DNA from 2 places in the Streptomyces sp. HUAS TT7 genome. Region 1 is predicted to be linked to the other one. Evidence: riboswitches for the same ligand, from Rfam matches in the RefSeq annotation. Region 1 holds a riboswitch; the other holds the start of a gene.
The links. A riboswitch is a leader RNA that binds a small molecule or an ion and turns the genes downstream of it on or off. The one in region 1 is predicted to bind glycine.
Positions count from the first base shown of each region.

Region 2: another riboswitch for glycine. It lies ahead of gcvT (glycine cleavage system aminomethyltransferase GcvT); the one in region 1 lies ahead of gcvP (aminomethyl-transferring glycine dehydrogenase).

Region 1 is NZ_CP196175.1:7,203,347-7,214,859, reverse strand. It holds gene ACSHXC_RS32535 (VWA domain-containing protein) at 1-344, shown strand, start outside; gene ACSHXC_RS32530 (glutamate--cysteine ligase) at 341-1,855, opposite strand; gene ACSHXC_RS32525 (hypothetical protein) at 2,344-2,931, shown strand; gene ACSHXC_RS32520 (DUF5999 family protein) at 3,265-3,471, shown strand; gene gcvP (aminomethyl-transferring glycine dehydrogenase) at 3,589-6,474, opposite strand; glycine riboswitch at 6,669-6,775, opposite strand; gene ACSHXC_RS32510 (PRC-barrel domain-containing protein) at 6,912-7,289, shown strand; gene ACSHXC_RS32505 (DNA polymerase IV) at 7,265-8,752, opposite strand; gene ACSHXC_RS32500 (MerR family transcriptional regulator) at 8,810-9,397, opposite strand; gene ACSHXC_RS32495 (bifunctional nuclease family protein) at 9,623-10,096, opposite strand; gene ftsR (transcriptional regulator FtsR) at 10,150-10,893, opposite strand; gene ACSHXC_RS32485 (FHA domain-containing protein) at 10,914-11,513, opposite strand, start outside.
Region 2 is NZ_CP196175.1:2,695,435-2,706,947, forward strand. It holds gene ACSHXC_RS11915 (ABC transporter permease) at 1-276, opposite strand, end outside; gene ACSHXC_RS11920 (enhanced serine sensitivity protein SseB C-terminal domain-containing protein) at 677-1,474, opposite strand; gene ACSHXC_RS11925 (enhanced serine sensitivity protein SseB) at 1,618-2,391, opposite strand; gene ACSHXC_RS11930 (AAA family ATPase) at 2,511-3,155, opposite strand; glycine riboswitch at 3,285-3,382, shown strand; gene gcvT (glycine cleavage system aminomethyltransferase GcvT) at 3,536-4,660, shown strand; gene gcvH (glycine cleavage system protein GcvH) at 4,761-5,135, shown strand; gene glyA (serine hydroxymethyltransferase) at 5,175-6,434, shown strand; gene ACSHXC_RS11950 (L-serine ammonia-lyase) at 6,589-7,959, shown strand; partial or broken gene ACSHXC_RS11955 (NADPH-dependent F420 reductase) at 7,964-8,629, opposite strand; gene ACSHXC_RS11960 (EF-hand domain-containing protein) at 8,752-8,964, opposite strand; gene ACSHXC_RS11965 (MerR family transcriptional regulator) at 9,021-9,941, opposite strand; gene ACSHXC_RS11970 (GNAT family N-acetyltransferase) at 10,011-10,649, shown strand; gene ACSHXC_RS11975 (cytochrome P450) at 10,976-11,513, shown strand, end outside.

The DNA.
Region 1 (11,513 bases):
CGACGGGGCTCTTCGACACGACGCTGGCCGCGTACAAGGAGGCGACTTCCACGTACGCGAGCGGCAAGTTCAACGCGGTGGTGCTGCTGACCGACGGCGCCAACGAGGACCCGGGCAGCATCTCGCGGGCCGACCTCGTCACACAGTTGCAGAAGCTCACCGACCCCTCGAAGCCGGTGCCGCTGATCGCCATCGCGGTCGGCCCGGACGCCGACAAGGACGAGGTGCAGCAGATCGCGAAGGCGACCGGCGGCGCCGGATACCAGGTGAACGACCCGGCCGACATCCAGGCCGTGATCCTCCAGGCGATCACGGCCCTGAGCCAGGCCCAGCACCGCGGTTAGCCCGTCGACCGGCCGGGAAAGCCGGTCGGCCAGGTGTGCACCGGCTCACCCCCGAGCATCAGCTCCCGGTAGCGCCGGGTGGTCGCCGCGAGGGCCGCGTCCCGGCCCAGCCCGGCGGCCAGCGCCCGGTGATAGGTGTCGACCTGCCAGGACGCCCCGTTCACGCGGCGCCGGCACCGCTCCTCGACGATGCCGAGATAGTGGTCCCGGTCGGCCGGCTCGACCCCCCACGCGTCGAGGCCGGCCGCCGCCAGGGGCAGCAGCTCATCGCGTACGAGCTTGACCGCGGGCACCCGGGCCAGACCGCCGCCGCGCCGGGGCGTCGGCCAGAGCAGCTCGGCGTCGATGCCGTACCGGCACGCCGTGTCGAAATTGGCGGCGGCCGACTCGAAGGGCAGTCGCGTCCACACCGGGCGGGACTCCTCCGCGAGCGCCCGCACCAGACCGTAGTAGAAGGCCGCGTTGGCAAGGACGTCGGTGACGGTGGGCCCGGCCGGGAGCACCCGGTTCTCCACCCTGAGGTGCGGCACGCCGTCGGCGATCCCGTAGACCGGCCGGTTCCAGCGGTAGATCGTGCCGTTGTGCAGCACCAGTTCCTTGAGGCGCGGCACGCCGCCGTCCGCGATGACGCGCAGCGGCTCCTCCTCGTCGCAGATGGGCAGCAGCGGCGGGAAGAAGCGCAGGTTCTCCTCGAAGAGTTCGTACGCGGACGTCACCCAGCGCTCCCCGAACCAGGTGCGCGGGCGCACCCCTTGGGCGCGCAGCTCGGCCGGTCTGGTGTCGGTGGCCTGCTCGAAGAGCGGCGGCCGCGACTCGCGCCACAGCTCCCGGCCGAACAGGAAGGGCGCGTTGGCACCAAGCACGATCTGCACGGCCGCGACCACCTGCGCCGCGTTCCACACCGCGGCGAACCGTGCGGGCGTCACCTGGAGATGCAGCTGCACGGAGGTGCAGGCCGCTTCGGGGGTGATCGACGCGGAGGTGCACACGAGCCGTTCCACCCCCTGGATGTCGAGGGTGAAATCCTCTCCGCGGGCCGCCACTATTTGATCGTTGAGCAGGGCGTAGCGGTCGACGGCGGAAAGATTCCCGGGCACGAGATCGTCCTGGGTCAGGGTCGGCAGAATTCCGATCATGATGATGTCGGCGTCGACCTCGGCGGCTTTGCGATCGGCATACCCGAGCCCGGTCCTCAACTCCTCGGCGAGCTGATCGAATACGCGGCCGCCGAGCCGGTGCGGGGCTATGTTCACTTCCAGGTTGAACATTCCGAGTTCGGTCTGGAAATCCCTGCTCGCGATGCGTTCGAGCACCTCGGCATTCATCATGCGCGGCATACCGTCGCGACCCGCGAGATTCAGCTCCAGCTCCAGCCCCATCATGTTCCTGGGGCGGTCGAACCGCTTCTGGGCCAGGAGCCTCCCGAGCCCCTCCAGGCACTGCTGTAGCTTGTCCCGGTAGCGGTGCCGATCGGACAGGTCGAATCCGCCTGCCACGACCTTCTCCCCCATCGAAGGGTCCCTCCTCGAATGGGCAGCCAGCGACACCGGCCGCTCGCGTCACGGTCGATAATGCCCAGCCTTACTGATCCATAACGCCTGCGCGGGCAGCGCCGGAAGAGTAGCCTCACAAGCTACCCATCCGGCACATTCGGCGGGCATACTGCAACGGGCAGTTACCGCCGTCGCGACAATGGTAAAAAACACCGACGAGATTCGGCCGACCCCCGGCGGGGCACCTTTCCAGGTGGGGTCCGGACACAGGACACTTCCTCGGATAAATCGCCCGCACAGAAGGACCTGATACCGACTTGCGGGCAATACCGACGACAGCTAGCCGAAACACTGCGTGAACACGTGTCGTATAAACTCTGCAAATGAGGCAGAGAGTTGGCGCCCCCGGCCATCCATCGTCGGCCCCCCTCTGACCCCGCACCGCAGACAGCGCCGTCCGCACCGCCCACGCATCACCGTGTCTCCGAAGTGAGAGGCGACCCACCATGCCGCTGCATGTCCCCCCGGCTCCCGCGCCCGCCCTGCGCAGCGTCCTCGCGGCACTCGGTTCCCCCACCGCCGTCCGCGAGGCCCGCACGCCGGCCCTCCGCTCCGCCTCAGGTCCGCTCACCCCCGAACTTCCGCTCCCGCTCCACGTCCTGGACGGAATCACCCCGGGCGGCCGGACCCCGCGCACCCGCCTGGCCGGCTGGCGTTTCCTCATCAGCGACCCGGACCGCCCGGTCGCCGCCGCGGACACCCGGCTCACTCCGGACGGCTGGGCCTTCTCGCACTTCTTCGAGGGCCCCTACATCGCCTCGACCGCGCGCGCCCTGCGCCAGGCCGAACTGCTCACCACGCACTACCAGCCCCGGCTGCTCTCGGTCCCCGAGCTGTACATGCTCACGCTGTGGCTGCACGGCGCCACCACCGCCGACGGTGCCTCGGGCACGCCCGCACCGCACGATCTGCTGGTGCCGCTCGCACCGGCCCCGCCCGGCATCTGCGCCCACCGCCCGCTGCGGGTCAGCGAACTGCTGCCGGTCCTGACCCTGCGTCTGGCCCCCGCACCGCTGCTCGGCCAGCCCGTCTGACCTCGCCTTCGGCGACGCGCGAAAAAGTGCCCCGCGACCGGTGTGGCCGCGGGGCACCGGTGTGTCTATGCTGCGTACGCGCCGTCTCCGCCATACGGGCTAGTCCGGGCGGGCCACTGCGAACCACCCGAAAAGACAAGCCAGTTGAGCTGAACCGTCCGTGCGGGTGACACGTCATTAAGCAGTAGGAAGCGCTGCCGCGAAATCCCTGCGGATTGACGCCCGTGGGGCAACACTGGGATCGGACCGACCGACTTACTACGGGGGGCGGCCATGAACAACCAAGCATCGAGCCGCAGCACACTCACCACGACGCAGCGAAAGAACGCATCCATGTGCCAGCACCAGCCAGCCTGCCCGACAGCCTTCTCCGCCGACCGGGAAGCCGCGAAGCCCGTGGCACACCACCCGGAGCAGGGCTGGAGCCTGCTGTGCAACGGTGTCCTGCTCTTCGAGGACACCGGTGAGCTGCTGCCGGACGGGCAGATCATCGCCCCGCACCGGTCGCTCACGGCCGAGCAGGTGGCGACCGCCGCCTAGCGCGGCCTCGTACGGACAGCTCTCGTACGGACGCATCCCCAGCGGACTCGTCCCGTACGGAAACACAAGGGCCGGCCCGGGGAACACCCCCGAACCGGCCCTTACGCATGTGTCGGGTCAGTTGTCGTACTCGTCCAGCGGCGGGCAGGAGCAGACCAGGTTGCGGTCGCCGAAGGCTCCGTCGATGCGGCGGACCGGCGGCCAGTACTTGTCGGCGGCCGACACACCGGCCGGGAAGACGGCGTCCTCACGGCTGTAGGCGTGGTTCCACTCGCCGCCGAGCGCGGCCGCGGTGTGCGGGGCGTTGGCGAGCGGGTTGTCGTCGGCCGGCCAGGCGCCGGAGGCGACCTTCTCGATCTCGCCGCGGATCGCGATCATCGTGTCGCAGAACCGGTCGATCTCGGCCAGGTACTCGGACTCGGTGGGCTCGATCATCAGCGTGCCGGCCACCGGGAACGACATGGTCGGCGCGTGGAAGCCGTAGTCGATCAGGCGCTTGGCGATGTCGTCGACGCTGACGCCGGTCGCCTTGGACAGCGGCCGCAGGTCCACGATGCACTCGTGCGCGACGAGTCCGTTGGGGCCCGTGTAGAGCACCGGGTAGTGCGGCTCCAGGCGCTTGGCGATGTAGTTGGCGGCGAGCACGGCGACCTGGGTCGCGCGCTTGAGGCCCTCGCCGCCCATGAGACGTACGTACGCCCACGAGATCGGCAGGATGCCGGCCGAGCCCCACGGGGCCGCCGAGATCGGGCCGACGCCCGTCTCCGGACCGGCGGTCGGCTGCAGCGGGTGGTTCGGCAGGTACGGCGCGAGGTGCGCCCGCACACCGACCGGGCCGACGCCGGGGCCGCCGCCGCCGTGCGGGATGCAGAACGTCTTGTGCAGGTTGAGGTGCGAGACGTCGCCGCCGAACTTGCCCGGCTTGGCGAGCCCGACCAGGGCGTTGAGGTTGGCGCCGTCGACGTACACCTGGCCGCCGGCCTCGTGGACCAGGCCGCAGATGTCGGCGACGTGCTCCTCGAACACGCCGTGCGTGGACGGGTAGGTGATCATCAGGACCGAGAGCTCGTCGCGGTACTGCTCGATCTTGGCGCGCAGGTCGTCGGCGTCGACCTCGCCGTCGTCGGCGGTCTTGACGACGACGACCTTCATGCCGGCCATCACGGCGCTGGCCGCGTTGGTGCCGTGCGCGGAGGACGGGATGAGGCAGATGGTGCGCTGGGTGTCGCCGTTGGCGCGGTGGTAGGCGCGGACCGCCAGCAGACCCGCGAGCTCGCCCTGCGAACCGGCGTTGGGCTGGATGGACACCGCGTCGTACCCGGTGACTTCGGCGAGCCGCTCCTCCAGCTCACGGATGAGCGTGAGGTAGCCGGCGGCCTGCTCGACCGGCGCGAAGGGGTGCATCTGGCCGAACTCGGGCCAGGTCACCGGCTCCATCTCGGTGGTCGCGTTCAGCTTCATGGTGCAGGAGCCGAGCGGGATCATGCCGCGGTCGAGCGCGTAGTCGCGGTCGGCGAGCTTGCGCAGGTAGCGCAGCATCGCCGTCTCGGAGCGGTGCTGGTGGAAGACCGGGTGAGTCAGGAAGTCATCGGTGCGCAGCAGGGCGGTCGGCAGGGTGTCGGCGGCCGCGGCATCCAGCGCCTCGACATCGGCGTCGGCCCCGAACGCGGCCCAGACGGCGGCCAGTTGGGCCCGGGTGGTGGTCTCGTCGCAGGCGATGGTGACGGTGTCCGCGTCGACCAGGTGCAGGTTGACCCCGCCCTCGCGGGCGGCGGCGACGGCCGCTGCGGCCTTGCCCGGAACGCGCACCGTCAGGGTGTCGAAGTAGGAGCCGTGGGCGACGTCGACACCGGCGGCCTTCAGGCCCTCGGCGAGCACGACGGCGTAGCGGTGGGTGCGCTGCGCGATCTGCTTCAGCCCGTCCGGACCGTGGTAGACGGCGTACATCCCGGCCATGACGGCGAGCAGCACCTGGGCGGTGCAGATGTTGCTGGTGGCCTTCTCGCGGCGGATGTGCTGCTCGCGGGTCTGCAGGGCCAGGCGGTACGCCTTGTTGCCGTCGGCGTCGACGGAGACACCGACGAGCCGGCCGGGCAGGGAGCGGGCGAACTTCTCCTGGACGGCCATGAACCCGGCGTGCGGGCCGCCGAAGCCCATCGGGACCCCGAAGCGCTGGGTGGTGCCGACGGCGATGTCCGCGCCGAGCGAGCCGGGCGAGGCGAGCAGGGTGAGGGCGAGGAGGTCGGCGGCGACGGTGACGATCGCGCCGAGCTCGTGGGCCGCGTCGATGACCGGCTTCAGGTCGCGGACCTGGCCGGAGGCGCCCGGGTACTGGAGCAGCACGCCGAAGACACCGCGCTCGGCGACCTCGGCCGGGATGCCCTCGCTCAGGTCGGCGACGACGACCTCGACACCGGTCGGCTCGGCGCGTGTCCGGATCACGGCGACGGTCTGGGGCAGGGTGTCGGCGTCGACGAGGAAGACCCCGCCCTTGACCTTGCCCACACGCCGCGAAAGGGCGAGCGCCTCGGCTGCGGCGGTGCCCTCGTCGAGCAGCGAGGCGCCCGAGGTCGGCAGGCCGGTCAGCTCGGCGACCATGGTCTGGAAGTTGAGCAGCGCCTCCAGGCGGCCCTGCGAGATCTCCGGCTGGTAGGGCGTGTACGCCGTGTACCAGGCCGGGTTCTCCATGACGTTGCGCAGGATCACCGGCGGCGTGAAGGTGCCGTAGTAGCCGAGGCCGATCATCGGGGCGAGCACCTGGTTGCGGTCCGCGAGCTGACGCAGCTCGGCGAGCACCTCGGCCTCGGTCCGCGCCTCGGGCAGCCCCAGCGCCCCGGCGCTCTTGATGACATCGGGAACGGCGGCGGCGGTCAGCTCGTCGAGCGAGCCGTAGCCGACCTGCGCAAGCATCTTCGCCTGAGCCTCGGCATCGGGCCCGATGTGGCGCTGCTCGAACGGGATGCCACGCTCCAGCTGGCTGAGCGGAATGCGGTTGGCGGTCATTACGGAGGCCTCCTGGTCGCACGACCTGCGAGGGGCACCACGGCGCGGGTACCCGGACGGCCTCCCCCTCTGTCATCTCAACCTGAGAGCTTCACCGGGGCGCATGGGGGCGACCCGGTTTTCACCGTCGGTGAGGAAAGGTTCCGCCCGGGCCGAAGAGCCCGCGCATCCCCCGTCCTGCTTTCCAGAGTGACCTCGTCCGTGCGGTCCGTGGGCCTGAGAGATTCCGGGGAGGAGTTGCTCCTTCGGCGCCCGCCGAGAACTCAATGAGCACTTCGGAGGGCTCTCCCGCACGGGGTCAGCAGCCGTTTGCCAGCCTACCAGCGAGGTCCGAGCCCGAATCTTTGTTCAACTGCTCAAGTGGCCAACACCCACGATGTGCACTTTCGTAGTGCTTATGGAGCAGTTGTGACCGGTTGCGACCAGTTGGAGGGACCGTGCAGACCGATATCGATCCGCGCAGCCTGATCGGCCGCAAGGCGTACGACCGCAGTGGACGCAAGCTCGGAACGGTGGACGAGGTCTACCTCGACGACGCGACCGGCGTACCGGAGTGGGCGGCGGTGCGGACCGGCCTGTTCAGCCGGGATGCCTTCGTCCCGCTCGAACCGAGCACCCTGGTCGACGAGGCGCTGCACGTACCGTACGAGCGCGCCCTCATCAAGGACGCCCCCGACTTCGGCGTGGGCCGCCATCTCTCCCCGGAACAGGAGATCCAGCTCTACCACCACTACGGTCTGGACATCGCGGCCCCCGCCCCCGGCCCGCCGCCCCCCGACCGCGACTTCGGCTACCTTGCCAACGGAGACGCCTGACCGGCCGGGGTCCCAGCCCCGGCCTCCGTCTCGGCCTTCCCGCCCGTCCCCATCCCCGTCCCTGTCTCGGTCTCGGTCTCCTCGACCGGAGGCAGTGGCTCCGGTGTCTCGACCAGGGGCAGCGGCTCCGACGGCTCCAGGCCGGGATCGTCCACCCTGAAGGTCCGCACCCGCCCCGGCACCAGCGACGTCGGCGTCTCGAAGCGCACGGTGACCCGCCCGACGCCGCTGCCCTGCACCCATCCCGGCCCGTACTCGGCGTGCGTCACGTCGTGCCCGGCCAGCCACCGCCGCTGAGCCGGATCCTCGACCGGCTCAGCCTCCGCGGCGGCCACCGGGGCCTCCTCGCCCTCGGGCTCCTCCTCGCCCCGTTCCTCCGCGGCCCGCTCCTCCGCCGCCTGCGCAAACAGGTCCTCCTGCGTGAAATCGGCGAGCCCGCTGACGCCCACGCCGAGCAGCCGCACTCCGCCCGTGGTGTCCACGGAGTCGAGCAGCCGCCCGGCGGCCTCCCGCACCACCCCCGGGTCGTCCGTGGGCCCGCGCAGCGTCTCGGAACGCGTCAGCGTCGAGAAGTCGTAACGGCGGACCTTGAGCACGATGGTGCGGCCCGAGTGCCCGGACGCCCGCAGCCGCTGCACACACCGGTCGGCGAGCCGGCCGACCTCGGTCATGATCCGCACCCGGTCGTGCAGGTCCACGTCGAAGGTGTCCTCCACCGACACCGACTTGGTGTCCCGCTCGGCCACCACGGGCCGGTCGTCGTGCCCGGCCGCCATCCGGTACAGCGACGCCCCGTGCGACTTCCCCAGCAGCCGTACGAGCTCGTCCTCCCCCGCCTCGGCGAGGTCGGCCACAGTGGTCATCCCGGCCCGCCGCAGATGCTCCCCGGTGGCCGGGCCCACGCCCGGCAGGGTGCGCACCGGCATCGGGGCGAGCAGCCCCCGCTCGGTGCCGGGTTCTATGAGCCGGAGCCCGTCCGGCTTCGCCTGCTCGGAGGCGATCTTGGCCAGCATCTTGGATCCGGCGAGCCCGACCGACCCGCTCAGCCCCGTGACCGCCCTGATGTCCCTGCGCAGCCGCTCACCGGCCTCCCGCGCGGCGACCGACCCGAAGGCCACCCCGCCGGCTTCCAGGTCCACGAAGGCCTCGTCCAGGCTCAGCGGCTCGACCAGCGGCGACAGTCGGCGGAGCAGCTCCATCACCTGCTCGCTGACCGTGCGGTACAGCTGGAAGCGCGGCACCAGATAGGCCGCGTTCGGACAGAGCCGCCGGGCCTGCGCCATCGGCATCGCCGAGCGCACCCCGAAGCGCCTGGCCTCGTACGACGCCGTCGAGACCACCCCGCGCGGGCCGAGGCCGCCCACGATGACCGGTTTTCCACGCAGGCTGGGCTTCGACGCCTGCTCTGCGGCGGCGAAGAAGGCATCCATGTCCAGATGCAGGATGGTCGGCGCGGCTCTCACGTAACCGATGCTGCCGTACGCCACTGACAATCGGCCCCGGCACGGCCGCCGGGCGGGTCAGACCGCGCGGTTGCGGCGCCTGGCCAGCTCGTCGGCCGGGTTGTGCCCGACCAGGGTCTCGCCGGTGTCGACGCGCTCGCCGTGCAGTTGCGAGAGGGCCGCCTCGACGTCCCGCCACACCACGCCCACGGCGATCCCGAAGACGCCCTGGCCGCCCTGGAGCAGGTTCACGACCTCGTCCGGGGACGAGCACTCGTACACCGTGGCCCCGTCGCTCATCAGCGTCATCCGCTCCAGGTCGCGGAAGCCGCGCTCACGCAGGTGCTGGACCGCGGCGCGGATGTTCTGGAGCGCGACACCGGTGTCGAGGAAGCGCTTGACGATCTTCAGGACGACTACGTCCCGGAAGCTGTAGAGACGCTGGGTGCCGGATCCGTAGGCCGGACGGACACTGGGCTCGACCAGGCCGGTACGGGCCCAGTAGTCGAGCTGTCGGTAGGTGATCCCCGCCGCCGCGCACGCGGTCGGCCCCCGGTATCCGATCGTTTCGGTACTCGGGTCGGCCGCACTGCTGTGAAGCGGGTACGGCCCGCTCTCCCCCGGAGTTCGTCCGGGAGCGCCCCCTGCCGTACCGTCGCCGCTCATTCTCACGCCGACCCTCCGTCCTTGACCTGCCCACTCGACGGTAGGCAGTCACTCGGGGTGCGTCAACGATCGCCACACTCGGCACGCCGAGTGATAATCACCCTGAGAGTGGTTTCCCGTGTCTCTCTCGCGGGAAAGGCTACTCGAATGCGCCGAAACTCCCCCGGCGTACGCGCCGCGCACGGCCCCCCCTGGGACGGCCCCCGGATCACTCGTATCCGGTGCTCACTGGCTGTTGGTGCCGAAGTCCTCGGGCGAGATCTGGTCGAGGAACTCGCGGAACTTCTCGACTTCGTCCTCCTGCTCGTCCGGGATGGCGATTCCCGCGTCGTCGAGGACCCCGTCACTGCCGTAGATCGGCGTTCCGGTGCGCAGGGCCAGCGCTATGGCGTCGGACGGCCGGGCGCTCACCTCCACACCACTGGCAAAGACCAGCTCCGCGTAGAAGACGCCTTCGCGCAGGTCCGTGATGCGGACTTCGGTCAGCTCCTGGCCCACGGCCTCGAGCACGTCCTTGAAAAGATCGTGCGTCAGCGGCCGCGCCGGTGCCATCCCCTGCTGGGCGAAGGCGATCGCGGTCGCCTCCCCTGGACCGATCCAGATGGGGAGGTACCTATCGCCTCCCACTTCACGCAGGAGCACGATCGGTTGGTTGGAGGGCATTTCCACCCGGACACCCACGACGTCGAGCTCGTTCACACAGCAACCCTAGGACGTGCTCGGCAGGTTTGGGTAGTCGGGCACCTACAAGATCAGTGAAGCCGGACACCCAGGGCGGTCTGCACCAGTGCCGCGTGGAGCCGCACGGACAGCGCCGCGAGCTCCTTCGTGGTGGCCTCCGCATGGGCCCTGGTCTGCGGATTGCGGTGCAGCCGAAGCGGTGCCACGACCTGCTCGACCAAGCCGGCCTCCCGGTCGGCGGCGGCCTTCATGGCGCGCAGGTGGCGCGGTTCCAGGCCGAATCGCCCCAGATCCGCCACAAGTCGCGCCACATTCACCGACTCCGCGTCGAATCCGCCCTCGGGCCCGGGCGTGACCAGGCCGTACGACTCCCATTCGGCCAGCTCCGCCTCGGTCACCTCGGCGGCGGCTATCAGCTCCGCGCGGCCCACGCGGGCTGCTGTGGGCCGGTCCGCCCCCGGCTCGCCGAAGCCGTCGAGCAGCTCGCGGGGACCTCCAGGAGCCGGCACGGAGGGCCGCTCGCCCCGGCTGAGCGCGTCCAGGTGCTCGCGGATGACCTTGAGCGGCAGATAGTGGTCCCGCTGCATGCGCAGCACCTGAGCGAGGCGCTCGACGTCCCTGTCACTGAATTTGCGGTACCCCGACGGCGTACGCCGCGGTTCCACCAGGCCCTCGGACTCGAGGAACCGGATCTTCGAGATCGTCACTTCGGGAAATTCGTCGCGCAGCTGGTTGAGCACCCCGCCGATACTCATCAGCCGGCCGCCCGCGGCGGCGGTGCCGGATCCGGCACCGCCCGTCGGTGTCTGCAGCATGAACTTTCCCCGGCCGCGGCTCAGAGAGCGCGCTGGCTCGCGTAGAAGACCAGCCGGTACTTCCCGATCTGGACCTCGTCGCCATTGGCCAGGTCGACGGAGTCGATCCGCTCACGGTTCACGTACGTGCCGTTGAGGCTGCCGACGTCGGAGACGGTGAAACGCCCGTCGGGACCACGCCGGAACTCCACGTGGCGGCGCGAGACAGTCACGTCGTCCAGGAAGATGTCGCTCTGCGGGTGACGGCCCGCCGTGGTCAGCTCGCCGTCCAGGAGGAAGCGGCTTCCCGAGTTCGGCCCGCGGCGCACCACCAGGAGCGCCGAGCCCTGCGGCAGGGCGTCGACCGCGGCCTGTGCCTCCGGAGAGAGCGACGGCAGCTGCGTCTGGCCCGTCACCTCGGAGTCGTACGCCTCGAGGCCGGAGATAGAGATGGTCGAAGTGGTCTCGGAGGCACGCTCCGGAACGACACCCGGCCGCAGCGGGGCACCGCAGTTGGAGCAGAAGCGGCTGGCAGCGGCATTGCTGTGCCCGCACCTCGTACAAACAGGCATGCCCGACATCGACGGATCCTCCTGCCGCGGCGGCACCGCGTGGGCACTGGTGGCGTACGGGTCGGAGTC
Region 2 (11,513 bases), 4.5 Mb from region 1:
GATCGGCGTGGAGAGCAGCGGGTCGATCTGGTCCTCGTGGAAGTCGTCCGGCGGATGTCCGAACGCGTCGACGATCAGCGGCGCGAAGATCGCGACGAGGACCAGGAACACGACAACGATGCCACCGGTGAGGGCGAGCTTGTCCTTCTTCAGCCGGTTCCAGGCGATACGGCCCAGCGACCGCCCCTCGACCGCCCTGGTCTCGCCGCTGGGCGTGACACTGATGTCCGCGGTCGGGTCCGCGTCGGCGGGTGTGTCGTGCAATGGTGCCGTCATCGTGGCAAGGACCCCTCTCAACCGGCGGTGACCGGCCCGCACTTGCCGCTGTAGCGGCGCGTTCCCATCAGCAGTGCGAGCGGAGGGCGACACCAAGCAGCGGGTCGAGCTGCTCGCACAAGGGCCCGAACGGCCCTGCATGCCGGGAGTCTTCAATGGCCTCGCGATCACCCGCCAGACCTGGCGACGAAAGTATGCGCAACCGTGATGCGGAGAGGGGGTTTCCGTTATCCGGACGCGTGTGAACCAGGGGCGGACATGGGGAAGTTGGGGCGCATGCGGCGCCCGGGACTATTGCGGTCCTCGCCCCATCAGAACGGACATTCCCCTTTCGCGAGGGGGAAGTTGCCGGGGTCTGTCCCGGTTGGTGTGCCGGGCGAAGCCGGATTCAGTACGCGATTCAGTACGCGCGCGGGGCGGCCGGCGGGTAGCCGTACCCAGAGGTCCCGGGGGCCGGGGCGGCGTGCGCCTCGCGGTCGTAGAACGGCCGGGCATTGGCTTTCAGCCACATGCCGACCGGGTCGTACTCGTCGGACATCGCGACCGTGGACACCGCGAGCCCGTCCGGCACGGCGGCGACGGACTGCTGCATCATCGCCCGCACCGCGTCGACCGACTGCGGGCTCGTGTTGTAGAGGTCGAGCCCGATCGCGAGGTACGGGGTGCCGAGCGCGGGCTGCACCCAGGCGCGACGCAGCGAGCGGACCGCCGGGGTGCGATGCGCGTTCTGCGCGAGCAGGGCGTAGAACTGCGGGATCTCGACGGCCGGCTCCGAGAGCGTCAGCGGCCCGGCGGGCATCCGGTCCAGGCCCGTGGCGATCCGCCGCAGATCCGTCCAGGGGATGCCGACGCCGCCGCCGGGGGCGTGCGGATTGAGCCAGATCCCGTACCGGTCGGGGTAGAGGGCGCGGGCGACTTCGAGGGCACCGTTCACTTCGTGCGCCCGGTTCCAGCCACTGGCGGCGAGCTCCTGCGCGGAGGTGACACAGGGCGCGTACGCGACGCCGTCGACCTCCATGTTTCCGTACTGGGCGTCCGGAGAGCCCGGCCGGCCGTTCCACAGCAGCATCCAGACCTGGCCGGATGCGGGGTCGGCGAGGGCGTGGAGCAGCGCCTCGTACACGTCGTAGCGCCCGGGCGTCACCTGGCGCAGCATGTGCTCGACCTGCCCGGCCGCCGCGGTGCCTGACGCGCTCACCCTGGGTCCCGCCCCTCTTCGATCCACCGTGCCGACGCCTGCGCCGCCCCGCAGCCCCGGGCACACGCGTGCGGCTGCGGGGATGCAAGGGTCATGAAACCAGGTTAAGCCGCCGTACAGACACCGCCGCGACCCGGCGGTCGCTACTGGGCCCGCGAGTAGAACGGTCGCACCCGCTCGCGCATCCAGGTGGCGACCGGATCCTGGGTCACATCGAGCAGGACCAGGTTGACCGGCCAGCCGACCGGGACCCGGCCGAGCGCGCGGCCGAGCGCCTCCATGGGGGCGTTGCGGCCCGCCCCGTCCCAGGTGGAGAACTCCACGCCGATGAAGAGCGTGGGCGAATCCCCCTCGATGGAGGCGAGCGCACGGCGGGCGCTGAGCACCACGCCGGTCGCCTCGAACTCCTCGGAGGCCGCGCTCAGGAAGTCCACCGGGTCGTCCTGCCAGTCCGGCTCGAAGAGACGTACCCGGGCGCCGGACGCCGGTCCGTCGAGCGCGGTACGCCCGGTACGGCACAGCTCGGCCACGGCCGGCGGCGGCAGCGGCATCCCGACCGCGCCCTCGGGGTTGACCACGACGCCGAGCTGCGGCGGGAGCCCGCGGGCGAACTCGACGGCGGGCGCCACCGCGAACGACATGTGGGAGCCGACACACTGCAGGAACTGCTGCTCGGAGCTGTAGACGGGGACGTAGGGGGCGCCGTCGAGCTGCATGGTGGGCAGGTCGAGGTCGGCGCTTTCCTGGCTGCCGCCGTTGGGCAGCGGCACCCATACGACGCTGCGGCCGAGCACCTCTATGAGGCGGGGGCCCGCGTCGGGGTGGCCCAGCGCCGCCGCCAGTGTCTCTTCGAGCTCGTTGCCCGGCCAGCCTCCGCCGCCGTGCGGGTGCGCGAACGCCTGCTCCGGAAAGTTCATGTGCCGTCCTTCTCCCCCGACTGCTGTCGTGCCCCACGACCCTAGCGCCGCGGGTGCGGCCGGGGGAAAGGGTGCCGGGAAAGGGCCCGGCGCGCGCCGGGGCGCGCTGTCAGGGGGCGCTACTCGGAGAAGCCGATCCGGCGCAGCACGGTCGCCGACTCCCGGTCGAGCAGGACCGCGCCGGCGCAGCCGGTCGGCAGGCGTCCGGCCTCCACCTGGGCTATCAGGCGGCGGGCCGCGCCGCGGTGCCGGGCGAAGGCGTACTTCGACACCCAGCGGCCGCGGATCGCCTGGCCCTCCAGGGCGATGCCGGGCGGCACGTCGAGCACGACGAGGCGCAGCGCGCGCCCCCTGCGCCGGGCGCCCCGGCCCAGCCAGTGCCGCACCCACGCCTGCGTACCGCAGTCGTGCACGACGAGGCTGTCGCCGGAGCGCAGCGCCCACCAGGTCCTGGCGAAGTGCGCGGTCCGGGTCAGCGGGCGGTACAGGGCGTACGGGATGCCGGGAAGGCGGCGCTGCCAGGCGAGGCGGGTGTCCTGGGAATCGATGCGGCGGTCCGTGACAGTGCGGCGCATCAGCGTCGTCTTGCCGCTGCCGGGCAGGCCCGACACCACGACGACGTCGCCCGCGTCGAAGAGCAGCTCCGTCGGGGTGTGCTCGGGCCGCCCGCGCAGATCCCGCACCGCATCGCCCGCCGCGGGCCGCGCGTGGCGCACCGGCGCGGCCGCCTCCCGCACCTGGCCCGTGTTCCGTCCAACCGTCATGGCACTCCCCCCTGTTCGGGTCCCGCGACCCCTGCCCACGAAGTGTAAAGAGACGGTAATAGGTCACCGGCGATATGCCGCTTCCGGGATGCGTGCAATGATGTGCGCGCCAACTGCATACCGGCCGTTCGAATCCGCGCGGGAGAGTCCTCAGCAGCTGTGAGCTGGGGCGCCGAAGGAGCAAGTTCCTCCCTTGAATCTCTCAGGCCCCGTACCGCGCGGACGAGGCAGATCTGAAAAGCGGGCCGTCCCCTGCCGGGCGTCCCCACCCAAGGTGCAAGCCGTGACGCACAGCGCGTGCCGGTGAACCTCTCAGGTTCCGATGACAGATGGGGAGGATGTCCTCGACCGTCATGCCCCGGGACCTTGGAGCCACATCCATGAGCAACGCCCCCCGCCTCACTGCCCTCGACGCATTGCATCGTTCGCTGGGCGCCACGATGACCGACTTCGCGGGCTGGGACATGCCGCTGCGGTACGGGAGCGAGCGCGACGAGCACAACGCCGTACGGACCCGCGCCGGGCTCTTCGACCTGTCCCACATGGGCGAGATCACCGTCACCGGCCCCGAGGCCATGAAGGCGCTGAACTACGCGCTGGTCGGCAACATCGCCACCATCGGCCCCGGCCGCGCCCGGTACACGATGATCTGCCAGGAGGACGGCGGCATCGTCGACGACCTGATCGTCTACCGCCTGGGCGAGACCGAGGCCCCCGAATACATGGTCGTCGCCAACGCGGGCAACGCGCAGATCGTCCTCGACGCGATCACCGAGCGCGCGGCCGGCTTCGACGCCGAGGTCCGCGACGACCGCGACGCGTACGCGCTGATCGCCGTGCAGGGCCCCGAGTCCCCCGGCATCCTCAAGTCCGTCACGGACGCCGACCTGGACGGCCTGAAGTACTACGCGGGCCTGCCCGGCACCGTCGCCGGTGTCCCCGCTCTGATCGCCCGCACCGGCTACACCGGCGAGGACGGCTTCGAGCTGTTCGTCGCCCCGGAACACGCCGAGCAGCTGTGGCGCGCGCTGACCGAGGCCGGCCAGGACGCGGGTCTCGTGCCGTGCGGCCTGTCCTGCCGCGACACCCTGCGCCTGGAGGCGGGCATGCCGCTGTACGGGCACGAGCTGACCACCGCGCTCACCCCGTTCGACGCCGGGCTCGGCCGGGTCGTGAAGTTCGAGAAGGACGGCGACTTCGTGGGCCGTACGGCTCTGGAGGCCGCCGCCGAGAAGGCCGCCGCGAACCCGCCGCGCAAGCTGGTCGGCCTGATCGCCGAGGGCCGCCGGGTGCCGCGCGCCGGGTTCTCGGTCGTGGCGGACGGCGAGGTCGTCGGCGAGGTCACCTCCGGCGCCCCGTCGCCGACGCTCGGCAAGCCGATCGCCATCGCGTACGTGGACGCCGCGCACGCCGCGCCCGGCACCGCCGGCGTCGGCATCGACATCCGCGGGACGCACGAGGCGTACGAGGTCGTCGCGCTGCCCTTCTACAAGCGCGAGAAGTGACACCCGCCTCCCTGCGGCACCACCCCTCTCGTCTCGCTGTCCGAGACACTCTCCGAGACCCCGTCACCAGCACTCCCCCGCATACAGGAGAATTCAGGTCATGAGCAACCCGCAGCAGCTGCGCTACAGCAAGGAGCACGAGTGGCTGTCGAACGCCGAGGACGGCGTCTCGACGGTCGGCATCACGGAGCACGCGGCCAACGCGCTCGGTGACGTCGTGTACGTACAGCTTCCGAACGTGGGTGACACGGTGACCGCCGGCGAGACCTGCGGCGAACTGGAGTCCACCAAGTCGGTCAGCGACCTGTACTCCCCCGTCACCGGCGAGGTCGTCGCCGCGAACCAGGACGTCGTGGACGACCCGGCCCTGGTGAACTCCGCTCCGTTCGAGGGCGGCTGGCTGTTCAAGGTGAAGGTCACGGACGAGCCGGGCGACCTGCTCTCCGCCGACGAGTACACCGACTTCGCCAGCTGACCCAGAGACCACAGGGATAAGGGATACAGGGATCGTCTGATGTCGCTTCTGAACCAGCCCCTCCATGAGCTGGACCCGGACGTCGCCGCCGCCGTCGACGCCGAGCTCCACCGTCAGCAGTCCACCCTCGAAATGATCGCGTCGGAGAACTTCGCTCCGGTCGCGGTCATGGAGGCCCAGGGCTCGGTCCTCACCAACAAGTACGCCGAGGGCTACCCGGGCCGCCGCTACTACGGCGGCTGTGAGCACGTCGACGTGGTCGAGCAGATCGCGATCGACCGCATCAAGGCGCTCTTCGGCGCCGAGGCCGCCAACGTGCAGCCGCACTCGGGCGCCCAGGCGAACGCGGCCGCGATGTTCGCGCTGCTCAAGCCGGGCGACACGATCATGGGTCTGAACCTGGCCCACGGCGGCCACCTGACCCACGGCATGAAGATCAACTTCTCCGGCAAGCTCTACAACGTGGTCCCGTACCACGTCGACGAGACCGGCGAGGTCGACATGGCCGAGGTCGAGCGCCTGGCCAAGGAGTCGAAGCCGCAGCTGATCGTGGCCGGCTGGTCCGCCTACCCGCGCCAGCTGGACTTCGCCGCCTTCCGCCGCATCGCGGACGAGGTCGGCGCGTATCTGATGGTCGACATGGCCCACTTCGCGGGCCTGGTCGCCGCGGGTCTGCACCCCAACCCGGTGCCGCACGCCCACGTCGTGACCACCACCACGCACAAGACCCTCGGCGGTCCGCGCGGCGGTGTCATCCTGTCGACGCAGGAGCTCGCCAAGAAGATCAACTCGGCGGTCTTCCCCGGTCAGCAGGGCGGCCCCCTGGAGCACGTGATCGCGGCCAAGGCGGTCTCGTTCAAGGTCGCGGCGTCCCCGGAGTTCAAGGAGCGCCAGCAGCGCACCCTGGACGGTGCCCGGATCCTGGCCGAGCGCCTGGTCCAGGACGACGTCAAGGCCGTGGGCGTGGACGTGCTCACCGGCGGCACCGATGTGCACCTGGTCCTGGTGGACCTGCGCAACTCGGAGCTGGACGGCCAGCAGGCCGAGGACCGTCTCCACGAGGTCGGCATCACGGTCAACCGGAACGCCATCCCGAACGACCCGCGGCCGCCGATGGTCACCTCGGGTCTGCGGATCGGCACCCCGGCGCTCGCCACCCGCGGCTTCGGTGACGACGACTTCCGCGAGGTCGCCGACATCATCGCCGAGGCCCTGAAGCCGGACTTCGACAAGGACGCCCTGGCCGCCCGGGTGTCCGCTCTGGCCGCGAAGCACCCGCTGTACCCCGGCCTGAAGTAGTTTCGTACGCTTCAGTTCCCGGTTCATTTCGGGACGAAGCTCCGGGGCACCGCGCACACTGGTAGTGAGCGCGGTGCCCCATCCCATGCTGTCCCAGCTTTGCTCTGCACCACCCGGCAGACAACGGCGTCTACCAACCCCCAAGGAGTCCCCCGTGGCCATCTCGGTCTTCGACCTGTTCTCGATCGGCATCGGCCCGTCCAGCTCCCACACCGTCGGCCCGATGCGGGCGGCCCGGATGTTCGCCGCGCGCCTGAAGAACGAGGGCCTGATCGCCCACACCGTGCGGATACGGGCCGAGCTGTACGGCTCGCTCGGCGCCACCGGACACGGCCACGGCACGCCGAAGGCGGTGCTGCTCGGCCTGGAGGGCGCCTCCCCGCGCACGGTCGACGTCGAGACCGCCGACGACCGGGTGGAGCGGATCAAGGACTCGGGGCGGCTCAACGTGCTCGGCATGCACGAGATCGACTTCGCCTACGACGACGACCTGATCCTGCACCGCCGCAAGGCGCTGCCGTACCACGCCAACGGCATGACGGTCTTCGCGTACGACATCGACGGCGCGCTGATCCTGGAGAAGACGTACTACTCGGTCGGCGGCGGCTTCGTGGTGGACGAGGATGCCGTGGCCGGTGAGAACCCGATCGTGCCGGACGACACCGTTCTCAAGCACCCCTTCCGCACCGGCGACGAGCTGCTCCGGCTCGCCCAGGACACGGGTCTTTCGATCTCCGCGCTGATGCTGGAGAACGAGAAGGCCTGGCGCACCGAGGACGAGATCCGCTCCGGGCTGCTCGACATCTGGCGGGTCATGCAGGCCTGCGTCTCGCGCGGCATGTCCCGCGAGGGCATCCTGCCCGGCGGCCTCAAGGTCCGCCGCCGCGCCGCCACCACCGCCCGCCAGCTGCGCGCCGAGGGCAACCCCGAGGCGCACGCCATGGAGTGGGCGACGCTGTACGCGATGGCGGTCAACGAGGAGAACGCGGCGGGCGGCCGGGTCGTGACCGCGCCCACCAACGGCGCCGCGGGCATCATCCCGGCGGTGCTGCACTACTACATGAACTTCGTGCCCGGCGCCGACGAGGACGGCATCGTCCGCTTCCTGCTGGCCGCCGGTGCGATCGGCATGCTGTTCAAGGAGAACGCGTCGATCTCCGGCGCCGAGGTCGGCTGCCAGGGCGAGGTCGGCTCCGCCTGCTCGATGGCGGCGGGCGCGCTCGCCGAGGTCCTGGGCGGCACCCCCGAGCAGGTCGAGAACGCGGCCGAGATCGGCATGGAGCACAACCTGGGTCTGACCTGCGACCCGGTCGGCGGCCTCGTCCAGATCCCGTGCATCGAGCGCAACGGCATGGCCGCCGTGAAGGCCGTCACCGCGGCCAAGATGGCGATGCGCGGCGACGGCAGCCACAAGGTGTCCCTGGACAAGGTCATCAAGACGATGAAGGAGACGGGGGCCGACATGAGCGTCAAGTACAAGGAGACGGCCCGCGGCGGCCTCGCCGTCAACATCATCGAATGCTGAGCGCCTAGAAGCTGTGCGCGGCCGGGCGCTCCTTGGGCGCCGCCGCCAGGGCCTCGGTGACCTCCGCGACGTTGCCCCGCAGTCCGTAGACCGGGGTCGCGGGCTGCTGGCGCCAGGAGTCGTCGATGCCGCCCGCGTCCACGGTGTCGAAGCCCAGCTCGTCGACGAGTTCGCGGACCAGCTGCTTGGCGGCCGCGTCGTCTCCGGCCACCGGAAGGGCGATCCGCTCGGGGTCGCCCTGCGGGCGCGGCCGCTCAAGGAGGTCCTGTGCGTACGTGCCGTTGAAGGCCTTGATCACCGGGTGGCCGATGTGCTGCTCGGTCCAGCGGCTCTCGGTCAGGCCGTCCTCGATCGCGTCGATCCGGCCGTCGCGCTCCTTCGGGTAGTAGTTCCCGGTGTCGATGACGACGAGGCCGTCGGCCGCGCCATCGAGGAAGCCCTTGGGCAGGTCGGGGACGCGCTTGAGCGGGATGGTGACCACGACGACCTGTGCGCCCTTGGCGGCCTCGGCGACGGTGACCGGGGTCGCGCCGGTCTCCTCGGCGAGGGCGGAAAGGGTCCCCGGGCCGCGGGAGTTGGCGACGGAAACCTCGTGGCCGAGCGCGGTGAGGCGGCGGGTCAGGTTGCCGCCGATGTTGCCCGCGCCGATGATGCCGATCTTCATGAGCTGGCCTTCCGGAGATGGTGCCGTGTTGGCACGCTCCGGGGAACTTGCGCGCCCGGGGAGTTATTCCGGGCCGGCCCCGACGGCGTACCGCGCGAGCGGGAGTACGCCACCGGGGCCGATCGGCGTCACTTGTTCAGCGAGGCCCAGAACTCCTCGAAGGAGAGCTTGCCGTCGCCGTTGGCGTCCTTGGCCTTGATGATGGCCTGGGCCACCGTCTCGGTGACGTGGAAGTCGCCCAGCTGCGCCATGACCGCCTTGTACTCGCTCGCGGTGACGCGTCCGTCGCCGTCGATGTCGAGCTTCGCGAACGCCTTGCGCGCCTCTTCGATGTCCGCCACTGGGTCCACCCCTTTGTTGGTGCCTACTGCTTGATGCGTTTCTGACGCGGGTCAGATTAGCTGCCGACGTGGGCGCGCAGTGCGGCGGCCAGCCATTGGAAGGCGGCGGCCGCGCTCGGCGGCTGCTCGTACCCGTTGATGACGGCGAGCAGCTGGAAATAGCGCTCGACGCGCAGGTCCGGGCTGACGCCGATCCGCTCCAGGAGGGCGGCCCGGCCCGCGCCCGCTCCGAGGAGCTCGGTGAGAAGGGCGTCGGCCTCGGGGCTTTCGGGCGCGACTCCGCGCTCCTGGGCCCCGCCCGCGAGCAGGGCGACCCTCTTCGCGAAGGCGAGGTAGGCCTGCGGTTCGCGCGAGCGCTCCCGGAAGCTCTCGGAGTTGGTCTCGGCGATCCGCCGCATCAGCGCCCGGAAGGCCTCGTCCTCGACGAGTTCGGCCAGCTCGATCCAGGCGTCGACCTGGAGCGGGGTGGGGTCGTCGGGCAGCTCGGCGGCCACCCCGCGGACCCGGGCGTGGAAGTGCGGGTTGGTGTCGTCGAGGCCGGCGAACACCTCGTCGGTGAAGTCGTCGATGATCTGCTTGCGCTCGCGCGCGGAGAGCCTGGCCAGCTTGTTCATGAGGGTCGTCTCCTCCGTGTCGGACTGCCGTCGGGCGATGGTCGACAGGACGGCCCGGCTGACCCGGAGCGCCCGGATCTGGGCGTCGAGCGCCGCGACATGGGCCGCGGCGACCTCGGCGACCGTGATCTCCCGGGCGAGCACACGGCGTACGTCGTCCAGGGAGAGCCCCAGTTCGCGCAGGGTGCGCACCAGCTCCAGGCGGGCCACGCTCTCGGCGTCGTACAGCCGGTAGCCGCCGTGGGAGCGGCCGACTGGAGGCAGGGCGCCGATGTCGGACCAGTACCGGATGGTGCGCACGGGCAGTCCGGTACGGCGGGCGAGCTGCCCGATGGTGAAGGTTTCCGGGCCGTCGTCGATCATGTTGTCGAGTGTCCGGTTTCCAGTGGGTGGAGACTCAAGGCCTCTGGACGGAAAGGAACGGGGAATCTCATGGATGGCACGCTCGGCGACATTCTGGCGGCCGCGGCGATGGGGCGGTTCCCGCCGGCCGACGGCGGTACGACGGTGGTGGCGCAGCCGGGGCCGCGCGACGCGGGCGTGCTGGCGTTCACGGCGCACTCGGTGATCTTCCTGGACGAGGACGAGGACTGGCTCCGGGCCACGCTGGCCGCGACGAGGGCCGACCCGCTCGGCGCGTCGATGAACCCCGGGTTCCTGGCCGCCCTGATGGCGCGCACCGGCCGCTCGATGAACTGCGTCGACCTGCTGACCTGCGCCCCCGCCCTGCCGGGCGAGCCGCCGCTGGCGCTGACCGAGATCGAGGACCCGGAGCACCCGAGGGTGGAGCGGGCCCTGAAGTACCGGGACGACGTACGGGTCTGGGCGGCGGACGGCGGCGTCCTGATACTCGGCCGGGGCGTCGCGGGCCGCTGGGAGGCCGCCGTCGAGGTCGACGAGTCCGCGCGCGGCCTGGGCCTCGGCGTCCAACTCGCCCTGGCCGCACGGCACCTGGTGCCCGAACCGGTGCTCTGGGCGCAGCAGTCGCCGGGCAACGCGCGCAGCGTACGCACCTTCCAGGCGGCGGGTTTCCGGCCGGTCGGCTCGGAGGCGCTGCTCATCGCGCACTGAGTGAGCGGCTCATGACCCTGACTGTTCGCACCATCGAAAGGACGGTTTTCCGCCCCACAAAGAGAAGTTCGCGCCAACTTCACATCGCCGCTTGATCACGCTCCGCACTTGCCGGATAACTTCTTGCCGTCGCCGCCACACCGGGAGCACAGGGCACCCAGGGACTAGCGGCGCTGGGGCGTTACAGCTGTGACCACCACAACTGCAGCATTCACCGTGCAGCCCTTCACACGAAATTGCCACCACGCCCTCTCCACGAAGGGCGGCGGCCTGCACGCCTCCCGCGATCAGGCCTGCGCCGTGGTGCGCCCGGAAGGAATCGCCGCATGACCCCCGAGCCCGTACTCGACTTCCCGCTCTCGCGCCGCGGCGACGTGCTGCCCGAGGAGTGCGCCTGGCTGCGCGAGAAGCGGCCGGTGGCCCGGGTGCGCACGCTCACCGGCGACCACGCCTGGCTGGTGAGCAGTCACGCGCTGGCCAACCAGGTGCTGGAGGACGCGCGGTTCAGCCTCAAGGACACGGCGAAGGCCGGGGTGCCGCGGCAGTACGCGCCGACGGTCCCGCCCGAGGTCGTCAACAACATGGGCCGCATCAACAGCGGCGGCCTGTGCACCGCCGTGATGAAGTCCCTCAGCCCGCACGCCGACGGGCTCGCCGATCAACTCCGGCTTCGGGCAGTCGAGTTCATCGACGCACTGCTCATCGAGGGCCCGCCGGCCGACCTCCGGGCGGGGTTCGCCGACCCTTTCTCGGCGGCGCTGCACTGCCAGGTGATCGGAGTGCCGTTCGCGGACTGGCGCCGGCTCATGTCCGGCCTGGACACCGCCTTCATGACCAGCGCGCACGGCTTCGAGGGCGCCGGGC